DNA from 3 places in the Streptomyces sp. VTCC 41912 genome. Region 3 is predicted to be linked to each of the others. Evidence: riboswitches for the same ligand, from Rfam matches in the RefSeq annotation. Region 3 holds a riboswitch; each other region holds the start of a gene.
The links. Region 3 has a riboswitch for thiamine pyrophosphate ahead of thiO (glycine oxidase ThiO). Riboswitches for the same ligand answer to the same signal wherever they lie in the genome.

Region 1: it holds a riboswitch for thiamine pyrophosphate, as region 3 does, so the genes downstream of both, ACJ6WD_RS12390 (thiamine ABC transporter substrate binding subunit) here and thiO (glycine oxidase ThiO) in region 3, are expected to answer to the same signal.
Region 2: it holds a riboswitch for thiamine pyrophosphate, as region 3 does, so the genes downstream of both, thiC (phosphomethylpyrimidine synthase ThiC) here and thiO (glycine oxidase ThiO) in region 3, are expected to answer to the same signal.

Annotation. Positions count from the first base shown of each region.
Region 1 covers NZ_JBJMAB010000006.1:233,062-239,900, forward strand. Annotated here, with positions in the region: gene tsf (translation elongation factor Ts) at 1-14, shown strand, start outside; gene pyrH (UMP kinase) at 176-946, shown strand; gene frr (ribosome recycling factor) at 1,122-1,679, shown strand; gene ACJ6WD_RS12380 (phosphatidate cytidylyltransferase) at 1,679-2,821, shown strand; gene rlmN (23S rRNA (adenine(2503)-C(2))-methyltransferase RlmN) at 2,989-4,101, shown strand; TPP riboswitch at 4,136-4,255, shown strand; gene ACJ6WD_RS12390 (thiamine ABC transporter substrate binding subunit) at 4,360-5,436, shown strand; gene ACJ6WD_RS12395 (ABC transporter permease) at 5,475-6,839, shown strand, end outside.
Region 2 covers NZ_JBJMAB010000003.1:161,418-168,256, reverse strand. Annotated here, with positions in the region: gene ACJ6WD_RS06160 (IclR family transcriptional regulator) at 441-1,217, shown strand; gene ACJ6WD_RS06155 (SsgA family sporulation/cell division regulator) at 1,322-1,744, shown strand; gene ACJ6WD_RS06150 (YibE/F family protein) at 1,877-3,214, opposite strand; TPP riboswitch at 3,285-3,441, shown strand; gene thiC (phosphomethylpyrimidine synthase ThiC) at 3,436-5,220, shown strand; gene ACJ6WD_RS06140 (hypothetical protein) at 5,341-6,222, opposite strand; gene ACJ6WD_RS06135 (metallophosphoesterase) at 6,433-6,839, opposite strand, start outside.
Region 3 covers NZ_JBJMAB010000011.1:249,386-256,224, forward strand. Annotated here, with positions in the region: gene metF (methylenetetrahydrofolate reductase [NAD(P)H]) at 1-178, opposite strand, end outside; gene thiE (thiamine phosphate synthase) at 311-961, opposite strand; gene ACJ6WD_RS18975 (Rv2175c family DNA-binding protein) at 1,070-1,435, opposite strand; gene ACJ6WD_RS18980 (NAD(P)/FAD-dependent oxidoreductase) at 1,537-2,796, opposite strand; TPP riboswitch at 2,940-3,052, shown strand; gene thiO (glycine oxidase ThiO) at 3,050-4,282, shown strand; gene thiS (sulfur carrier protein ThiS) at 4,348-4,548, shown strand; gene ACJ6WD_RS18995 (thiazole synthase) at 4,557-5,399, shown strand; gene ACJ6WD_RS19000 (MerR family transcriptional regulator) at 5,396-5,806, opposite strand; gene pknB (Stk1 family PASTA domain-containing Ser/Thr kinase) at 6,000-6,839, shown strand, end outside.

The DNA.
Region 1 (6,839 bases), on a different contig from region 3:
AGGTCGGCATCTGAGCCTGCCGCGAGGCAGCGAATGACTTGCGGCCCCGCTAGGGTCGTACGCAGTCGGCCGCTCATCGGTCGGCCGCAGATGTGACGAGGAGGCCATTGCCGGACAGGGATCTGACCCAGACCCACGGCAATGGCCTTCTTCGTATGTGCACGAGGAGAGCTCAATGAATCACGGTGCCGACGGCGCGGACACACACAAAGCCGGGAACGGCGGCAGGCGCCGCTTCCTTCTGAAGCTGTCGGGCGAGGCCTTCGCCGGTGGCGGCGGACTGGGTGTCGACCCCGATGTCGTGCACGCCATCGCCCGCGAGATCGCCGCGGTGGTGCGTGACGGCTACGAGATCGCCATCGTGATCGGCGGCGGCAACTTCTTCCGCGGCGCCGAACTGCAGCAGCGCGGCATGGACCGGGCGCGCTCCGACTACATGGGCATGCTCGGCACGGTCATGAACTGCCTGGCCCTCCAGGACTTCCTGGAGAAGGAGGGCATCGACTCCCGCGTCCAGACGGCGATCACCATGGGCCAGGTCGCGGAGCCGTACATCCCGCTGCGCGCGGTGCGCCACCTGGAGAAGGGCCGGGTCGTCATCTTCGGCGCCGGCATGGGCATGCCGTACTTCTCCACCGACACCACCGCCGCCCAGCGCGCCCTGGAGATCGACGCCGAGGCCATGCTGATGGGGAAGAACGGCGTGGACGGGGTCTACGACTCCGACCCCAAGAAGAACCCGGACGCGGTCAAGTTCGACGCCCTCGAATACGGCGAGGTCATCACCCGCGACCTGAAGGTCGCCGACGCCACCGCCATCACGCTGTGCCGGGACAACAAGCTCCCGATCCTCGTGTTCGAACTGCTCGCCGAGGGGAACATCGCGCGTGCGGTGAAGGGTGAGAAGATCGGCACGCTCGTCAGCGATCAGAACACCCGGGCCTGACGGCCTCAACTGCCGTGATTCCGTAGGGGCGTCGGCCCGTACGGGCGGCAACCCCCGGTCGTGGGAAGACCTCGGTACGGGGATGGACAACCGCCTGCCGGTCGGACACCGTGCAGGAGAAGACGCGCGGCAGGGGCGAGGCTCTGCTTCTTACCGATAAGACCAGGAGCAAGTGGTGATCGAAGAGATCCTCCTCGAAGCCGAGGAGAAGATGGAGAAGGCCGTCGTGGTCGCCAAGGAGGACTTCGCCGCGATCCGCACCGGGCGTGCGCACCCGGCGATGTTCAACAAGATCGTGGCGGACTACTACGGTGCCATGACGCCCATCAACCAGCTGGCGTCGTTCTCGGTTCCGGAACCGCGGATGGCCGTGGTGACCCCGTTCGACAAGAGCGCGCTGCGCAACATCGAGCAGGCGATCCGTGACTCGGACCTCGGCGTCAACCCGAGCAACGACGGCAACATCATCCGTGTGACGTTCCCGGAGCTCACCGAGGAGCGCCGCCGCGAGTTCATCAAGGTCGCCAAGAACAAGGCCGAGGACTCGAAGATCTCGATCCGCAGCGTGCGTCGCAAGGCCAAGGAGTCGCTCGACAAGCTGGTCAAGGACAAGGAGTCCGGCGAGGACGAGGTGCGCCGCGCCGAGAAGGAGCTCGACGACGTCACCGCGAAGTACGTCGCGCAGGTGGACGAGCTCCTCAAGCACAAGGAATCCGAGCTCCTAGAGGTCTGATGAACGAGTCATCCTGGGGGACCCCGCCCGGCTCCGGCCAGTGGGGACCGCCCGATCACGGACCGGCCGCCTCGCTGCGCGGGGCGGCGCCTCCCGTCCCGGCGGGTCCCGTGCACGACGGAGGCGGCGCGACGCAGACTCGGCCCATGCCCCTCGTGCCCGAGCCGGGCGGACACCAGGACGACCATCGGGACATCCGGGGTATCTCGGACGACCGGGGGGCTGCTCGCCTGAGCGGCCCCCTGTTCCGCGACGACAGGCCGCAGGAGCCCATGCCCACCTCGCTCCCCGGGTCCGACAGTGACCCAGTGAAACCGCAGAAGAAGAGCGCGGGGCGCAACCTGCGCGCCGCCATAGGGGTCGGCGTCGGGCTCGGCGTGGTCATCCTCGCCTCGCTCTTCGTCTACAAGCCGGTGTTCATCGGTGTCATAGCGCTCGCTGTCGTCGTGGGCCTGTGGGAACTGACCTCGCGGCTGGCCGAGCGCAAGGACATCCGGGTGCCGATGGTCCCGCTCGCGCTGGGCGGCACCGCGATGGTCGTCGCCGGGTACGTGCGCGGTGCCGAAGGCGCCTGGGTGGCGATGGCGCTCACCGCGCTCGCCGTCCTCGTCTGGCGGATGACCGAGGCACCCCAGAACTACCTCCGGGACGTCACGGCCGCCATCTTCGCGGCCTTCTACGTCCCCTTCCTGGCGACCTTCGTGGCGCTGATGCTGGCGGCCGAGGACGACGGGCCGCAGCGGGTGCTGACCTTCCTGCTGCTGACGGTCGTCAGCGACACCGGCGCCTACGCGGTCGGCTGGCGCTTCGGCAGGAAGAAGCTCGCGCCGCGGATCAGTCCCGGCAAGACCCGCGAGGGACTCGTCGGGGCGGTGCTCTTCGCGATGGTGGCGGGCGCGCTGTGCATGCAGTTCCTGATCAAGGGCGGCATCTGGTGGCAGGGACTGCTGCTCGGCCTCGCGGTCGCGGTCAGCGCCACCCTCGGTGACCTCGGCGAATCCATGATCAAGCGGGATCTGGGCATCAAGGACATGGGCACCCTGCTGCCCGGTCACGGCGGCATCATGGACCGGTTGGACTCGCTGCTGCCGACCGCTCCCGTCGTCTGGCTGCTGTTCGTGATCTTCGTGGGATCGGGCTGAGCGTCGCCGGTTACCCTTGGAGGGCGCGTCGCTCGTTCGCGGCGCGCCCTTTCCGTCCCCGCGACCGCGGGGACGATCCGTGAGGTCTCCCGGTTCCGGCCCGTCCGGACCCCGGTCACGCGTCGGCAGAAGCCGCCCGACCTCGTCGCACAGAGGAGTTTCCGCCCATGGCACGCCCGGCCCCGGGAGAACTGACGTTCGTCGCCCCCCGCGGCGCCAAGAAGCCACCTCGGCACCTCGCCGACCTCAGCCCGGCCGAGCGCCGGGAGGCGGTGGCGGCGATCGGCGAGAAGCCGTTCCGCGCCAAGCAGCTGTCGCAGCACTACTTCGCCCGCTACGCGCACGACCCCGCCCAGTGGACCGACATCCCCGCGGCGGCTCGCGAGAAGCTCGCCGCCGAACTGCTGCCGGACCTGATGTCCGTGGTGCGGCACATCTCGTGCGACGACGACACCACCCGCAAGACGCTGTGGCGCCTGCACGACGGCACCCTCGTCGAGTCCGTCCTGATGCGCTACCCGGACCGGGTCACCATGTGCATCTCCTCGCAGGCCGGCTGCGGCATGAACTGCCCGTTCTGCGCCACCGGCCAGGCCGGCCTGGACCGCAACCTCTCCACCGCCGAGATCGTGCACCAGATCGTCGACGGGATGCGGGCGCTGCGCGACGGCGAGGTGCCCGGCGGACCGGCACGGCTGTCCAACATCGTCTTCATGGGCATGGGCGAGCCGCTCGCCAACTACAAGCGGGTGGTCGGCGCCATCCGGCGGCTGACCGACCCCGAGCCGGACGGGCTGGGCCTCTCCCAGCGCGGCATCACCGTCTCCACCGTCGGGCTGGTCCCGGCGATGCTGCGGTTCGCCGACGAGGGCTTCAAGTGCCGGCTCGCGCTGTCGCTGCACGCGCCCGACGACGAGCTGCGGGACACCCTCGTGCCCGTCAACACCCGCTGGAAGGTACGCGAGGTGCTGGACGCGGCGTGGGAGTACGCCGAGAAGTCCGGCCGCCGGGTCTCGATCGAGTATGCCCTGATCCGCGACATCAACGACCAGGCGTGGCGCGGTGACCTGCTGGGACGGCTGCTCAAGGGCAAGCGCGTCCACGTCAACCTCATCCCGCTCAACCCGACGCCCGGCTCCAAGTGGACCGCCTCGCGGCCCGAGGACGAGCTGGCGTTCGTGCGGGCCATCGAGGCGCACGGCGTGCCCGTGACCGTGCGGGACACCCGGGGCCAGGAGATCGACGGCGCCTGCGGACAGCTTGCGGCCTCGGAGCGCTGAGCCACCCGCTGGTACGGTGTCGTCGAACAAATGCACATTCCGACAGGGGAGCGCCACAGCGCTGAGAGTGCGGACACGTCGTAGCCCTACGACGCCGCAGACCCTTGAACCTCGCCCGGGTCATTCCGGGTAGGAAGTTCGGTCGTCACTCATGCTGTTGCGCCCTGCCCACCGCCCGCTGCCGAACGTCTTCCGATGAAGAACGCAGCGGGCACCGGGCGGGGCCGCGTCTCTTCCTGGCCAGCCAGGAGGAAATCAGTGAGCACCACCAGAAGGATCACCGCGGCAGCGCTCGCCGCCGCGGCGGGCATGACGGCACTCGCCGGATGCGGCAGCGCCGGCGACAGCAGCGCCGACGCCAAGACCGTCACGCTCGTCAGCCACGACTCGTTCAACGCCTCCAAGTCCGTCCTGGCCGCCTTTGAGAAGGAGAGCGGCTACAAGGTCAAGGTGCTCAGGGGCGGGGACGCCGGCGAAGCCGTCAACAAGGCGATCCTCTCCAAGGACAACCCGCAGGGCGACGTCTTCTTCGGCATCGACAACACCCTGCTCTCGCGCGGGCTGAACGCCGGGCTCTTCACGCCCTACAAGGCCAAGGGCCTGGACAGCGTCCCGGCTGATCTGCAGCTCGACAAGGACGGCCACCGGGTCACGCCCCTCGACTACGGCGACATCTGCGTCAACTACGACCGCGCCTACTTCACCCAGCACAAGCTGGCGCCGCCGCAGACCTTCGACGACCTGCTCAAGCCGCAGTACAAGGGCCTGCTCGTCACGGAGAACTCCGCCACCTCCTCCCCGGGACTCGCCTTCCAGCTCGGCACGATCGCCGCCCACGGCGAGGCCGGCTGGACGGACTACTGGAAGAAGCTCAAGGCCAACGGCGTCGAGGTCGTCGACAGCTGGGAACAGGCGTACAACGAGCGCTTCTCGGGCTCCGCGGCCGGCAAGGGCAAGGGGGACAAGCCGCTGGTGGTCTCCTACGCCTCCAGCCCGCCCGCCGAAGTGATGGGCAAGAACCCCGCCCCGAAGGAGGCCCCGACCGGCGTCGCGACCGGCACCTGCTTCCAGCAGATCGAATTCGGTGGCCTGCTCAAGGGCGCCAAGAACGAGAAGGGCGGCAAGGCGCTGCTCGACTTCCTCCTGTCGAAGACGTTCCAGGAGGACATGCCGCTGCAGATGTTCGTCAACCCGGCACGCAAGGACGCCAAGGAGCCGGAGCTGTTCACCCGCTACGGCGTCACGATCGACAAGCCGGCGACCCTCGCACCCGAGACGATCGCCAAGAACCGTGACCAGTGGGTCAAGCAGTGGTCCTCGCTCGTTCTGAAGTAGCCCGCACCCGGCAACGGGGGACCGCGCGGACCACGGCGGTGCGGCTCGGCCTGATGGTCGTGCCGTTCGTCTTCTTCGTGGTGTTCTTCGCCTACCCGGTCGCCGTGATCGTCGGCCGGGGGCTGAAGGACGGCGGGCAGTGGCAACTCGGCCGCTTCGGCGCCGTGCTCGGTGATCCGGACGTCCTCCACGTGCTGTGGTTCACGGTGTGGCAGGCCGCTGCCTCGACCGCCTTGACGCTGCTGATCGCGCTGCCCGGCGCCTACGTCTTCGCCCGCTTCGACTTCCCCGGCAAACAACTGCTGCGGGCGGTGGTGGCGGTGCCGTTCGTGCTGCCCACCGTCGTCGTCGGCTCCGCCTTCCTGGCGCTGGTCGGCCGGGGCGGGCTGCTGGACGACCTGTGGGGCGTCCGGCTGGACACCTCGGTGTGGGCGATCCTGCTGGCCCACGTCTTCTTCAACTACGCCGTCGTCGTCCGCACCGTCGGCGGGCTCTGGTCCCAGCTCGACCCGCGTCAGGAGGAGGCGGCCCGGGTCCTGGGCGCCGGACGGTTCGCGGCGTGGCGGAAGGTGACGCTGCCCGCGCTCGGGCCGGCGGTGGCCGCCGCGGCGCTGATGGTGTTCCTCTTCACCTTCACCTCCTTCGGAGTGGTGCAGATCCTCGGCGGACCCACCTTCTCCACGTTGGAGGTGGAGATCTACCGGCAGACCGCCGACTTCCTGGACCTGCCGACCGCCGCCGTGCTCACCCTGATCCAGTTCGCGGCCGTACTGGGACTGTTGGCGCTGCATGCCTGGACCGTGCGGCGCCGCGAATCCACCCTGCGGCTCGTCGACGCCTCCCGGACCGCCCGTCGTCCGCACGGCGCAGGCCAGTGGGCGCTGCTGTGGGGCACCCTCACCGTCATCGCGGTGCTGCTCGTCCTGCCGCTCGCCGTACTCGTCGAGCAATCCTTCGCCGGCCCGGACGGCTACGGGTTGGTCTTCTACAAGACGCTGCACGATGCGGCGTCCGCCGACAGCACCTTCGCCGTCGCCCCCCTCGACGCCCTCTGGAACTCCCTCGCCTACGGTGCGGCAGCCACCGCGATCGCCCTCCTGGTCGGAGGACTGGCCGCGGCCGCACTCACCCGCTCCCGGCCGGCAGCCGGCCCGTCCGGGCGGACGCCGATGATCACCCGGCTCCTGCGCGGCTTCGACGGACTGCTGATGTTGCCCCTCGGAGTCTCTGCCGTGACCGTCGGCTTCGGATTCCTGATCACCCTCGACAAGCCGCCGCTGGACCTGCGGGCCTCGTGGTGGCTGGTCCCGCTCGCCCAGGCCCTGGTGGGTGTGCCGTTCGTGGTCCGCACGATGCTGCCCGTCCTGCGGGCGGTGGACGGGCGGCTGCGGGAAGCGGCGGCG
Region 2 (6,839 bases), on a different contig from region 3:
CCACCGATCGGCACTGTCCGACCCGCACCCTCCGAAGACGCCCTGCCCCCGCCCGGGAGCAGGGCGTCCGGCGTTCCGGCGACCGTCCGACACGCCTTGCGCCGGGGCCGAACGAGGATCGGAATCCGGCCCACCTGCGGTTCTCGCACCGGTGGGGTGCACGGCGTTCCGCCTGCTCACCAAGAGTGTGTACCTTGCTTCGTAGCGTCATCGAGGCCGGGCGTGCCGTCGATACGGGGGCAACTCCCCGACTTTCGGCTCCCGTTCCGGATCGCCCGGGCTACAGTGCGGACGCAGGCGTCTTCCGGACGGTGATGTTCCGGAAAATACCGAGCGATCGGGCCGGAGTCGTGCCGGCCGTCCGGGGAGGCGCACGGCCGCGGGGAGCGGATCCCGCGGTCCGGGCCACGGGGCCATGGCACTCGGACCTGGGGGTTGCGTTGGCGATCGGCAACGACGAGTCCGGCTCGCACCCCACCCTGATCGGGTCGGTGCAGCGGGCGCTGCGACTCCTGGAGGCGGTGGCCGCGCACGCCGACGGTGCGCCCGCCAAGCAGCTGGCCAGGGAGGCCCAACTCCCCCTGCCCACGACCTATCACCTGCTGCGGACGCTGACCCACGAGGGCTATCTGCGCAGGGAGAACGGCGTCTTCGTCATCGGCGAGGGCGCCGAGTCCATCGGTCGGGCGGGGGCCCGGCGCCGGCAGCGCCGACAGTTGGCCGACGCGCTCGCCGTGGCGGGCCGTGAACTGGGCGCCGCCGTCTACTTCGCCGTCTACCGCGAGGGGGAAGTGGAGGTGGTGGCGATAACCGCCGACCCGGCGCGACCGCCCGTCGAGGAATGGGCCGACTTCCGTTCCACCGCCCACACCCACGCGATCGGCCAGTGCCTTCTCTCGCAACTCGACGAACCGACCAGGAAAGAACACCTGTCCCGTTATCCGGTGCAGTCGATGACGCCCTTTTCGGTGCGTTCCGAAGGTGATCTACTGAATCGGCTGGCTACGGTGCGTCGCGGCCAGGTCGCCTACGATCGCCAGGAATATGCCCTGGGCACGGTGTGTTCGGCGATCCCGGTCCGAGTCGGCTCGGCCGCCGCGACGCTGGCGGTTTCTCTTCCTGCGACGGAAGTGCACCGATTGCAAGCAGTTACGGAGCGACTACGGAAAATGGCGGAGAGGGTACTAACGACACTCGCCTTCTCTATCAGTATCTGAAAACTCACTCCTTGTGATCTGCCTGCATGTGACCGACGATGGCGTCAATAGGGCTTCCGGGGATGATTCCCGGCCATCTCCGATCAAGTGCGGGGCAGTGGTTGATGAACGACACGGTTCAGGCAGAAGTGATCATGAGCTTCCTCGTCTCGGAGGAGCTCGCCTTCCGGATCCCGGTGGAGCTGGAATTCGACAGCGCCGATCCCTACGCCGTCCGGCTCACCTTCGATCTCCCCGGAGACGCGCCCGTGACCTGGGTGTTCGGCCGTGAGCTGTTGCTGGACGGGCTGACCCGGCCGGCGGGCGAGGGCGACGTCCGGGTCGAGCCGTCCGCCCCCGAGCACCTCAGCGACGTCTACATCAGCCTTCAAGTCGGCCCCGAGCGGGCGCTGTTCCGGGCCAGCGCGCCGCCGCTGATCGCCTTCCTGGACCGCACGGACCGGATCGTCCCGCTCGGCAAGGAGGAGGTCTGCGACACCCTGGAGGCCGCGCTCGACCGGATCCTCACGGAGGCTCCGGCCGGCTGAGCCGCCCGCCCCGGCCCCTCTCCCCTGTTCCCCTGCCCTCGCCGCCCGGCCGTCGGCCGCCCCGCCCTGTTGCGCCCCGTCCGTCACCCGCACCGTCCCCTCGCACCGGCCGGCCCCGTGGCCCGCCCGCCGTCAGTGCTTCCGGCGCCGTCCGCGCGCCGCGCGTCGCCCACCGCGTCCACCGACGGCCGCCGTCCGCCCCGACCCGTCCGGCGCCGGTCGGTCCGCCGAGACCACCAGGGCCGCCAGCAGCGTGGTCACCGGCACCGACGCGACCAGCCCGATACTGCCCACCAGGGTGCGGACGATCTCCTCCGCGACGACTTCGCTGCCGGCGACCCGCCCCACACTGCTCTGCGCGATCGAGAACAGCAGGAGCAGCGGGAGCGCGGCGCCCGCGTAGGCCATGACGAGCGTGTTCACCACCGAGGCGATGTGGTCCCGCCCGATCCGCATCGCCGCGCCGTACAGCTTGCGCCAACCCACCGTCGGATCAGCCTCCTTGAGCTCCCAGACCGCGGCCGTCTGCGTCACCGTCACGTCGTCGAGCACCCCCAGCGAACCGATGATGATCCCCGCCAGCAGCAGACCGCGGATCTCGATGTTCGGGTACAGCCCGTGCACCAGCCCGGTGGTGTCGTCCGTGTTGCCGGTCAGCAGCGCCCAGTGGGTGAAGATCGAGCCCAACAGTGCGATGAGGAGGAGCGAGGCGAGGGTGCCGAGCACCGCCACCGACGTGCGGGCCGTCAGCCCGTGGCACAGGTAGAGCGCGATCAGCATGATCGCGCTGCCGCCGACCACCGCCACCACCAGCGGATCGGAGCCCTGGAGGATCGCCGGCAGGATGAACAGGGTCAACAGGCCGAAGCTGGCCGTCAGCGCCACCAGCGCGAGCACCCCGCGCAGCCGCCCGATGATCACCACCGCGAAGGCGAAGATCGCTGCCAGTACCCACATCGGCACCGTGCGATCGACGTCGGTCACCGCGTACTGAAGCTCCCTCGGAGCCTTGGGGGAGTAGGAGACGATGACGTCCTGTCCGGTCGTGTAGTGCCGTGGGGCGTCCGGCGTCACCACCGTCTGGAAGGTCCGGCCGGCGTTCTCCCCCGTGGTGACCTTGATCGTCGCCTGTTCGCAGGGCTTGCCGCGGGACGCTCCGCCGGCCGGTGGCTGGCCCCCGGGCGTGGTGGGCTGCGGCTGCTGCTCGGCGTGCACCGCCGCGCAGTCGACCTCCTCGACCTTGGTGACCCGGGCCTTCTCGGTGGGCTGGTCGAAGCCCACACCGGACGGTTTGTGGGGCGGCGCGCCACCGGGCCAGAGGACGAGCAGACCGACCGCCACCGCGGCCGCGAACGGGATCAGGACGGCGGCGATGACCTTGCGCAGATGGCGGGACACCGGTGCGGCCGGCCCGTGGCCGTGCGCGTGCGCATGGCCGGCGGTGGCGTGCTGGGTTTCGGGAGGGCTCACCGCCCGATCATTGCAAGAACCCGTGGGCCCCCTGTTCACACCGACGCCTCGGCCGCTACCGTGGTGGCACCTTTGCAATCGCGGGAGCTCGGAGCACCGGGCTGAGAGGGCGCTGACCTCCGTCCCAGCGGTGTTTCACGTGAAACACCGGATGACGGAAGCCGCTGCGTCGACCGCCGAACCTGTTACCGGGTAATGCCGGCGTAGGGAGTTGGGTCTACATGACTCTGCAGGATGCACGCACGCCTGAAAACGGCTCGGCCGACGGCGAAAAGCCGCAGATCGGCTGGCACAAGGGCTACGTTTCCGGATCGCGTCCGGACCTCCGGGTCCCGGTCCGGCGGGTGCACCTCACCAACGGCAAGGACGTGACGCTCTACGACACGTCAGGGCCGTACACCGATCCCCAGATCGAAACCGACGTTCGCCGCGGTCTGGCGCCGCTGCGCGAGAACTGGATCATCACCCGGGGCGACACCGAGGAGTACGCGGGCCGCCCGATGCGTCCCGAGGACGACGGGATCAAGCACACGTCACCGCGCGGTGGCCTGCGCAACCTCGACGCGGTCTTCCCCGGCCGGCCGCGCCAGCCGCGTCGCGGCCGGGGCGGCACCCCGGTCTCCCAGCTCGCGTACGCCCAACGTGGCGAGATCACCGCGGAGATGGAGTACGTCGCCGTCCGCGAGAACGTCTCCCCCGAGTTCGTGCGGGACGAGATCGCGGCGGGCCGGGCGGTGCTGCCGGCCAACATCAACCACCCGGAGATCGAGCCGATGATCATCGGCAAGAACTTCCTGGTGAAGGTGAACGCCAACATCGGCAACTCCGCGGTCACGTCGTCGATCGAGGAGGAGGTCGAGAAGATGACCTGGGCGACCCGCTGGGGCGCCGACACGGTCATGGACCTCTCCACCGGCCGCAACATCCACACCACCCGTGAGTGGGTGCTGCGCAACTCCCCCGTCCCCATCGGCACCGTCCCCCTCTACCAGGCGCTGGAGAAGGTCGACGGCAAGGCCGAGGAGCTGACCTGGGAGATCTACAAGGACACCGTCATCGAGCAGGCCGAGCAGGGCGTCGACTACATGACGGTGCACGCCGGCGTGCTGCTCCGCTACGTCCCGCTCACCGCCAACCGGAAGACCGGCATCGTCTCCCGCGGTGGCTCGATCATGGCGGCGTGGTGCCTGGCGCACCATCAGGAGTCCTTCCTCTACACGCACTTCGAGGAACTCTGCGACATCCTCGCCGCCTACGACGTCACCTTCTCCCTCGGTGACGGTCTGCGTCCCGGCTCCATCGCGGACGCCAACGACGAGGCGCAGTTCGCCGAGCTGCGGACCCTCGGCGAGCTGAACACGATCGCCAAGCGGCACGGCGTGCAGACCATGATCGAGGGCCCGGGCCACGTCCCGATGCACAAGATCAAGGAGAACATCGACCTCCAGCAGGAGATCTGCGAAGAGGCCCCGTTCTACACGCTCGGCCCGCTCACCACCGACATCGCGCCCGCCTACGACCACATCACCTCGGGCATCGGCGCCGCGATGATCGCCTGGTGGGGCACGGCGATGCTCTGCTACGTCACGCCCAAGGAGCACCTGGGCCTCCCGGACCGCGACGACGTGAAGACCGGCGTCATCACCTACAAGATCGCGGCCCACGCGGCGGACCTCGCCAAGGGACACCCCGGCGCCCAGGAATGGGACGACGCGCTCTCCGACGCCCGCTTCGAATTCCGCTGGGAGGACCAGTTCAACCTGGCCCTCGACCCGGACACCGCCCGCGCCTTCCACGACGCGACGCTGCCCGCCGAACCGGCCAAGACGGCCCACTTCTGCTCGATGTGCGGGCCGAAGTTCTGCTCCATGAAGATCTCCCAGGACATTCGCCGCGAGCACGGCGGTGCGCTGGCCGCCGACGCCGACGCCGCGGCCGGAATGGCGGAGAAGTCGCGGGAGTTCGCGGCGGCCGGCAACCGCGTCTACCTGCCGATCGCGGACTGAGCCGACGGGACCGACCGGGAACGGCCCGAAGACGTGCGGCGCGTGCGTCTTCGGGCCGTCCGCCCGTTCGTCAACGCGGCCGGGCACCGCGGGGCACCAACGCGGGCGTCCGCGCGGCAGCTACTCCGGCCGGCGTTCCGGCCCCCCGTAGTCGGGGCTGGTGAAGTCCGGGCTGGAGTAGCGGGGGCGGGACCAGGAGGCGTCGGTGTCGCGGCTGCTGAAGCGGGGACGGGTGTAGCCGAGCGTGGGGGTGCGGCGCTCCTCGGCCGGTGCGGGGCGGGGCACGTACCGGACCGGATCGTCCTCGGGGTCGGCCGCGGGATCGGCCAGCGCCTCGCGCAGGAAGGGCAGCAACCCGCGGTCCAGGAGGGCCTGCCGCCAGGCGTCGTGGGCGCTGTCCAGCGCGGCGGCCCGCTCCTTGGCCGCCGTGTCCCGGGCCGTGCCGTTGCGCAGCGCGGTGACGACCACGCAGCCCATGGCGACCAGTGCCCCGGCGGCGGCCAGCCCTGCGAAGACCCAGCCGACGCTGATCAGGGGCCGGGAGACGGCCGGGTCCGGGTCGACGGCGCGCAGCACGTAGCCGATGACGAGGAAGAGGACGGCCGCGATGCCGGCGAGCACCGGCACGAGGACGGTGGCCATCGCGGCGAGCCCGAACCCGGCAGGATCGGACTCCGGCTCGTCGTCCGCGGTGGCCGGTCCGGTGCGTTCGTCAGAGGTCTGGTCCGCCGACGGACCGCCACCTCCGGCGCCGGACGCGGCGGTCGACGGGGCGCGCAGCTCGGTGCGCAGCCGTATGAAGCGTTCGTATTCGGCCGTCGCGCAGGCGGCGATCGCGCTGGTCGCGCTGAGCGCCATCATGCGCAACTGCTCGCTGCTGAGCCGGTTTCCGGCGGCAGCGGCGAGATCGTCCGGGCGGTTTTCGGCGGTGCGCAGCGCCTCATCGAGGATCCGCGCGAATTCCGCGCGGTCCTCGTTCAGCAGGTGCGGAGCGCTGTTCATGTGGATCCCCCGAAGCTCCGTAGGGCCGTACGGGCCGGCCGGGGGCCGGGCGCCGGGCGGAAACGGAGGAGAGCCTGCTACGGATAGACCGATGGTAGAGCGCCGCCGGCGCGGGGTGACAGAGAGTTTGCGGAATTTGCCTGATGCCGCGACCGATTCCCGTCCTATCTGATAACAGGTCGGGACGGCATCGGACCGTCGGAGGAACCGTCAGCCCGCCAACGGGAGTTGGCAGACCAGCAGCTTTCCGGCCATCGTGACACCGCCGTCCATCGCGATGGCCAGACCGTCCGCGTAGACGTGCGGGCCGTCCACGGCGACGCCGTCGTCCTCGCCATCCTCCGCGCCGACCTCGCCCAGCAGGTACGGGATCGGGCTGTGGCCGTGCACGACGCGGTTGCCGCCGTAGGCGTCGAGCAGTTCGCGCACGGCCTGCGCGCCGGCCTCGTCGCGGAAGGCGAACCGCTTGGTGAACTTGCGGAAGAGGTCCCAGACTTCGTCGGCGTCGCTGCGCGTCAGCACGTCGTGGACGGTGTCGTTGACCTCCTCGATCGACGCGCCGTATTCGAGGTAGGCGGTGGTGTCGGAGTGCACGAGCAGGTGCCCGTCCTCCTCCA
Region 3 (6,839 bases):
CGGAGACGAAGGTCGGGGCGACGGCCTCGATGCGGCGGATGGCGTTCCACAACGTCCGCTCGCCCTTCTCCGTCTTCGGGGCGGCGAACTCGAACGAGAAGGATCGCTTGCCGGAAGCAAGCAGGTCGCGCACCGTGCGTGCGCGATCAGTCCTGGTGGAAGCTGTACCTAGGGCCATACGGGCAGGTTAACCACAGGTCGGACGGACACCAACCGGCATCGACGTAATGCCTGGTTGGTGCGGTTGCTGTCCACCAGGTGGACATCCCGTGGCCATCCGGTGCTCTCCGGCCGGCGCCGGCCGGCCGCGTCAGGCGGAATAGCTCCGGACCCGCTTGGCCAGCTCGGCGGCGGCCGCACCCGGGTCGTCGGCCTCGGTGATCGCGCGGACCACCACCACCCGACGGGCGCCGGCCGCCAGCACCTCGTCGAGGTTGCCGGCGTCGATCCCGCCGATGGCGAACCAGGGGCGCTCGGGGTTCCGCGCGGCGGTGTAGCGGACCAGGTCCAGGCCGGGGGCGTGCCGGCCGGGCTTGGTCGGGGTCGGCCAGCAGGGGCCGGTGCAGAAGTAGTCCACGCCGGGCTCGGTGAGGGCGGCGTCCACCTCGGCCTCGGCGTGCGTGGAGCGGCCGATCAGCGGCTCCGGGCCGAGCAGGGCGCGGGCGGCGGGGACCGGCAGGTCGCCCTGGCCGAGGTGGAGCACCCCGGCGCCCGCGGCGTGGGCGACGTCCGCGCGGTCGTTGACCGCGAGCAGCGTGCCGTGCCGTCGGCAGGCGTCCGCGAAGACCTCCAGGTGGCGCAGCTCCGCGCCGGCCTCCATGCCCTTGTCGCGCAGCTGCACGATGTCCACGCCCGAGGAGAGCACCGCGTCCAGGAACTGCGGGAGGTCGCCCTGCCGGGTGCGCGCGTCGGTGCACAGGTAGAGCCGGGCGTCGGACAGGGCCTGTCGAACGGTGGTCATCGGGCGGCTTCCCCCTCGTCGGCGGCGTACGGACCGGCCGGAACCGGTCCGTACGCCGCGTGGATGCGGTTGCGGATGTGGGTGCGGTTGCTGCGGGACGCGGCTGCGTCAGACGGCCAGGGCCTGGGCCCGGCGCTTGACCTCCGTGCCGCGATTCTCGCGCAGCGCCTGCGCCGGGGTACCGGGCAGGGTGTCATCGGCGGTGAAGAGCCACTCCAGCATCTCCTCGTCGGCGAAGCCGTCGTCCCGCAGGAGCGTCAGCGTCCCGACGAGTCCCTTGACGACCTTGCCGTCCTGGATGAATTCGGCGGGTACCTGGAGCACGCGGTTCTCCCCGCGGCGCACCGCGATCAGCTGGCCCTCCTTCACCAGCTGCCGCACGCGGGTCACCTCGACGTCGAGTTCTTCGGCGATGTCGGGGAGGGTGAGCCAGGCGGGAACGAGTCCATCGATCTTTGCGTCAATCTCGGTCACAGGACAAGCCTGCCACCTCCCACTGACAGCCGGTACCCGGGCATCGCCGCCGGGCAACGCGTGTCCCCCGCCGGGTGGGCGGCAAGGGGCCGCGCAGCGGGTCAGCGGACCGCCGACTTGAGCGGAACGGCGGCGTCCGCCGCCCGCTCCCGGTCGAGCAGGGCGCCCCGCTCGATGAGCCGGCGCCCCTGGGCCAGATCCCGCGGGCGCCCCACGGCCAGCAGCGCGACCAGCCGTCCCGCTCCGCCGGCGCCGTCGCCGCGGAGCCAGAGGACCGACCAGGCGGCGCCGGTGGGATCACCGCGCCAGACCAGCTCGTCGGCGTCCCCGTGGTGGCCGGCGTACTGCACGAACCGGCCGAACTGCTCGGACCAGAAGTAAGGCACCGGGTCGTAGACCACGCCCTCGGCGGCGCCGCGGGCGATGTTCTCGGCCACCGTGCGGGGCCCCTGGAGGGCGTTGTCCCAGTGGTGGACCAGCAGCCGGGTGCCGTAACGGGCCGACGGGAAGGAGGCGCAGTCGCCGACCGCGTAGACGTCGGGAACGGAGGTGCGCAGCCGCTCGTCGGCCTGCACCGAGCCGTCCGCGGGCGAGAGGGCGACGCCGGAACCGGCCAGCCAGCCGGTGGCGGGCCGGGCGCCGATGCCGACGACGACGGCGTCGGCGGGCAGTGCGGTGCCGTCGGCGAGGGTCACCGCGCCGGGCGCGACGGAGTCGACCCGCACCCCGGTGCGCAGGTCGGCCCCGGCGTCCGCGTACCAGCCGGTCATGTGCCCGGCGACCTCGGCGGGCAGGGCGCCGGCCAGCGGATGGTCGGCGGCCTCGACGACGGTGACCTCGCAGCCCGCCTCGCGGGCGGCGGTGGCGAACTCCGCACCGATCCAGCCGGCCCCCACCACCACGATCCGGTGCTGGGCGGCGAGCACCGGGCGCAGCCGCTCGGCGTCGTCCAGGGTGCGCAGCAGGTGCACGTCGGGGCGGCCCTCGCTGCCGGGCAGCCGGATCGGTTCGGCGCCGGTCGCCAGGACCGCGTAGTCGTAGCGGACCGGGCCCCGGTCGGTCTCGACGAGGTGCTCCTCGGGGCGCAGCGCGGTGACCCGGCGGCCGAGGTGGAGGTCGATGCCGAGACTGGCGAAGTCGATGTCGAACGCGGAGCCGTCGGCCTTGCCGAGCAGCACCGCCTTGGACAGCGGGGGCCGGTCGTAGGGCTGGTGCGGCTCGTCGCCGAGGAGCGCGATCGCTCCTCGCCAGCCTTGTTCGCGCAGGGCCACGGCGGTCTGCACACCTGCCATCCCGGCGCCGACGATCACCACGCGCGGCGTGCGGTCAGGGTCCTGGGGAGACTTGCTCTGCTCGCTCACCCGCTCACTCTAGGACGGCACCCGACGCGGCCCGCAGCAGCGCGCAAGGAGATCTCTGACACAGCGTCACGCCCCGTGACGGCCGGGCCCGGCCCCCGGGCGCTCCCTTACGACGCGTCGCGACCCGTATTAGGGTGGCGGACGCACGCACTCGCGGGAGCCCGGACGGACCGGGCTGAGAGGGAGGCTGGCCGGCCTCCGACCGTACGAACCTGATCCGGGTCATGCCGGCGAAGGGAGGGGCTGGACGCCCATGCATCCATCCACCACACCAACGGACCCGTCGCGGCCCGCGGACCGGCACCCCGACGTGCTGGTCGTCGGCGGCGGCATCATCGGGCTGGTGACCGCCTGGCGGGCGGCCGGCCGCGGGCTGCGGGTCGCGCTGGCGGACCCCGCGCCCGGCGGCGGCGCGGCGTTCGTCGCGGGCGGCATGCTGGCCGCGGTCACCGAGCTCCACTACGGCGAGGAGACCCTGCTGGGCCTCAACCTGGCCTCGGCACAGCGGTATCCGCGCTTCGCGGAAGAGCTGGAGGAGGCCAGCGGGCAGCGGATCGGCTACCGCCGGTGCGGCACCCTGGCCGTCGCGCTGGACGCCGACGACCGCGCCCACCTGAGGGAGTTGCACGCCCTCCAGGTCCGCTCGGGCCTGGACTCGCAGTGGCTGACCGGGCGCGAGTGCCGGCGCCTGGAGCCGATGCTCGCCCCGGGGGTGCGCGGCGGCCTCCGGGTGGACGGTGACCACCAGGTCGATCCGCGGCGGCTGGCGGGCGCCCTGCTGGCCGCGTGCGAACGGGCCGGGGTGGTCTTCCACCGGACGGCGGCGGAGCGCCTGACGACCGCCCGGGGGCGCGCCACGGGCGCCGAACTCGCCGACGGGACGCGGCTGGCGGCCGGTCAGGTCGTGCTGGCCGGGGGCAGTCGCAGCGGGCTGCTGGCGGGCGTCCCGGAGGCCGTGCGGCCGCCGGTGCGGCCCGTCAAGGGGCAAGTGCTGCGGCTGCGGCTACCGGACCGGCTCCCGGGCGGCCAGGCGTTCCTCTCCCGCACCGTGCGCGCCGTGGTCCGCGGCAACCCGCTCTACCTGGTGCCCCGGGAGAGCGGCGAACTGGTCCTCGGCGCCACCAGCGAGGAGTTGGGCTGGGACACCACGGTGACCGCGGGCGGCGTCTACGAGCTGCTGCGGGACGCCCACGAACTCCTCCCGGGCCTCACCGAACTGCCGCTGGTCGAGAGCCTCGCCGGGCTGCGTCCCGGCTCCCCCGACAACGCACCGCTGCTCGGCCCGACCGGGCTGCCCGGTCTTCACCTGGCCACCGGCCACTTCCGCAACGGCGTACTGCTGACGCCGGTCACCGGTGACGTGCTGGCCGAGGTGCTGGCCACCGGAACCGTCCCGGAAGAGGCCCGCCCCTTCTCCCCTACGCGCTTCTCCCCCGCCACCCTGGGGGCCGAGCGCGTCCGTGCCCTTGAGGAGCAGCCCGTATGAGCGCCCCCGGTACGCCCGGTACTCCTGCCGGCCCCGTCGCCCCCGATGCCCCCGCCGGCCCCACGGTGTCCGTCTCCGTCAACGGGGAGGCCCGCCGGATCCCGGCCGGGCTGACCCTGGACCGGCTGGTCGCCACGCTGTCCCGCGCGTCGGCCGGGGTGGCCGCCGCGGTCAACGAGACCGTCGTGCCGCGCACCCAGTGGTCCACCACCGCGCTCGGCGACGGCGACCGCGTCGAAGTGCTCACCGCCGTGCAGGGAGGCTGATCACCGTCATGACCGACACCGCAGTGGAACGGGCGGACGCCGTCGCGGCGCCCGGCCCCGACGCCGACCCGCTCACCATCGCCGGCACCGCGTTCCGGTCCCGGCTCATCATGGGCACCGGCGGCGCGCCCAGCCTCGGCGTCCTGGAGCGCGCGCTGCTGGCCTCCGGCACGGAGCTGACGACGGTCGCCATGCGGCGGCTGGACCCGACCGTGCAGGGCTCGGTGCTGTCCGTGCTCCGGCGCAACGGGATCCGGGTGCTGCCGAACACCGCCGGCTGCTTCACGGCGGGCGAGGCGGTGCTCACCGCCCGACTCTCCCGGGAGGCGCTCGGCACCGACTGGGTCAAGCTGGAGGTCGTCGCCGACGAGCGGACCCTGCTGCCCGACCCGGTGGAGCTGCTGGACGCCGCCGAGACCCTCGTGGACGACGGTTTCGTCGTCCTGCCGTACACCAACGACGACCCCGTCCTCGCCCGGAAGCTGGAGGACGTGGGCTGTGCGGCGATCATGCCGCTCGGTTCGCCGATCGGTTCCGGCCTCGGCATCCGCAATCCGCACAACTTCCAGCTGATCACCGAGCGCGCGGGCGTCCCGGTCGTCCTGGACGCCGGCGCGGGCACCGCCTCGGACGCGGCGCTCGCCATGGAGCTGGGCTGTGCGGCGGTGATGCTGGCGTCGGCGGTGACCCGCGCGCAGGAGCCGGAGCTGATGGCGGCGGCGATGCGGCACGCGGTTCAGGCGGGCCGGCTGGCGCACCGCGCCGGTCGGATCCCGCGCCGCCACTTCGCGTTGGCGTCCTCGCCCACCGACGGCGTCGCGGAGCTGGACCCGGAGCGCCCGGCGTTCTAGGGCGTGTCCGCGGGCCCGGTCGCCCCGGCGAGCTGGGCGGTGAGCTCCGGCGGGGCCGCGGTGATCACCTCGTCGAGGAGGTTCCGGGAGGCCGTCAGGGCGTCGATGGAGCCCGTGAGCCGGGCCCGCTCCCGGTGGAGCTCGCCGACCAGCTGCGGGCAGGTGGGCACCAGCCGGCCGTCGTCGTCGCGCAGACAGGGCAGCACCTGGGCGATGGTGGCGGTGTTCAGCCCGGAGGTCAGCAGCGTCCGGATGCGGCGGACCTGGTCGACGTCGGCCTCCTGGTAGACGCGGTAGCCGGCGGCGGTCCGCGCGGGGCTGAGCAGCCCCTGCTCCTCGTAGTAGCGCAGCAGGCGCTCGGTGGTGCCGGTCCGCCGGGCCAGCGCCCCGATCTGCAACGTCGTCATCGGATCCCCCCTGTGGTGCGGTGTGGCGTCGGGGCCGCGGGCGCCACCCCTTCGGGTGCGACCACGGCCGGGTCCGGATTATTCCGTGCCGGACCGGTTCCGGCCGCCCCCCTTGTCACGGTTCCGCTGCGTTCCCCTTTGGCGGCGGCCGGGACGTCGGGGCTGTCGGCGCGGGCTCGTAGACTCGTCTGCCGTGGATACGACGTTGCAGGACCCCCTCGTGGGCCAGCTGCTCGACGGTCGCTATCGCGTCGAGGGGCGCATCGCCGCCGGAGGCATGGCCACCGTCTACCGGGCCGTGGACACCCGGCTGGACCGCGTGCTCGCGCTGAAGGTGATGCACCCGAGCCTGGCCGTGGACGGGGCGTTCGTCGACCGCTTCATCCGGGAGGCCAAGTCCGTCGCCCGGCTCTCCCACCCGAACGTGGTCGGCGTCTTCGACCAGGGCACCGACGGCACCTACGTCTACCTGGCGATGGAGTACGTCGCCGGCTGCACACTGCGCGACGTGCTGCGCGAGCGCGGCGCCCTCCAGCCGCGGGCCGCGTTGGACATCCTGGAGCCGATCCTGGCGGCGCTGGGGGCCGCGCACCGCGCCGGCCTGGTGCACCGCGACATGAAGCCGGAGAACGTCCTGATCGGCGACGACGGCCGGGTCAAGGTCGCCGACTTCGGGCTGGTGCGCGCGGTCGACACGCACACCACCGCCTCCACCGGCTCGGTCCTGGGCACCGTCTCCTACCTCGCCCCCGAGCAGATGGAGCACGGCACCGCGGACGCCCGGGTCGACGTCTACGCCTGCGGCGTGGTGCTCTACGAGATGCTCACCGGCAGCAAGCCGCACACCGGCGGCTCCGCGGCGCAGATCCTCTACAGCCACCTGCACGACGACGTCACCCCGCCCTCCGCGCTGGTGCCGGGCCTGGCGCCCGAGCTGGACGAGCTGGTCGCGGCGGCCACCGCCCGCGCCCCCGAGCAGCGCCCGCAGGACGCGGTGGCGCTGCTCGCCCGGGCCCGCTCGGCCCGCGCCCGG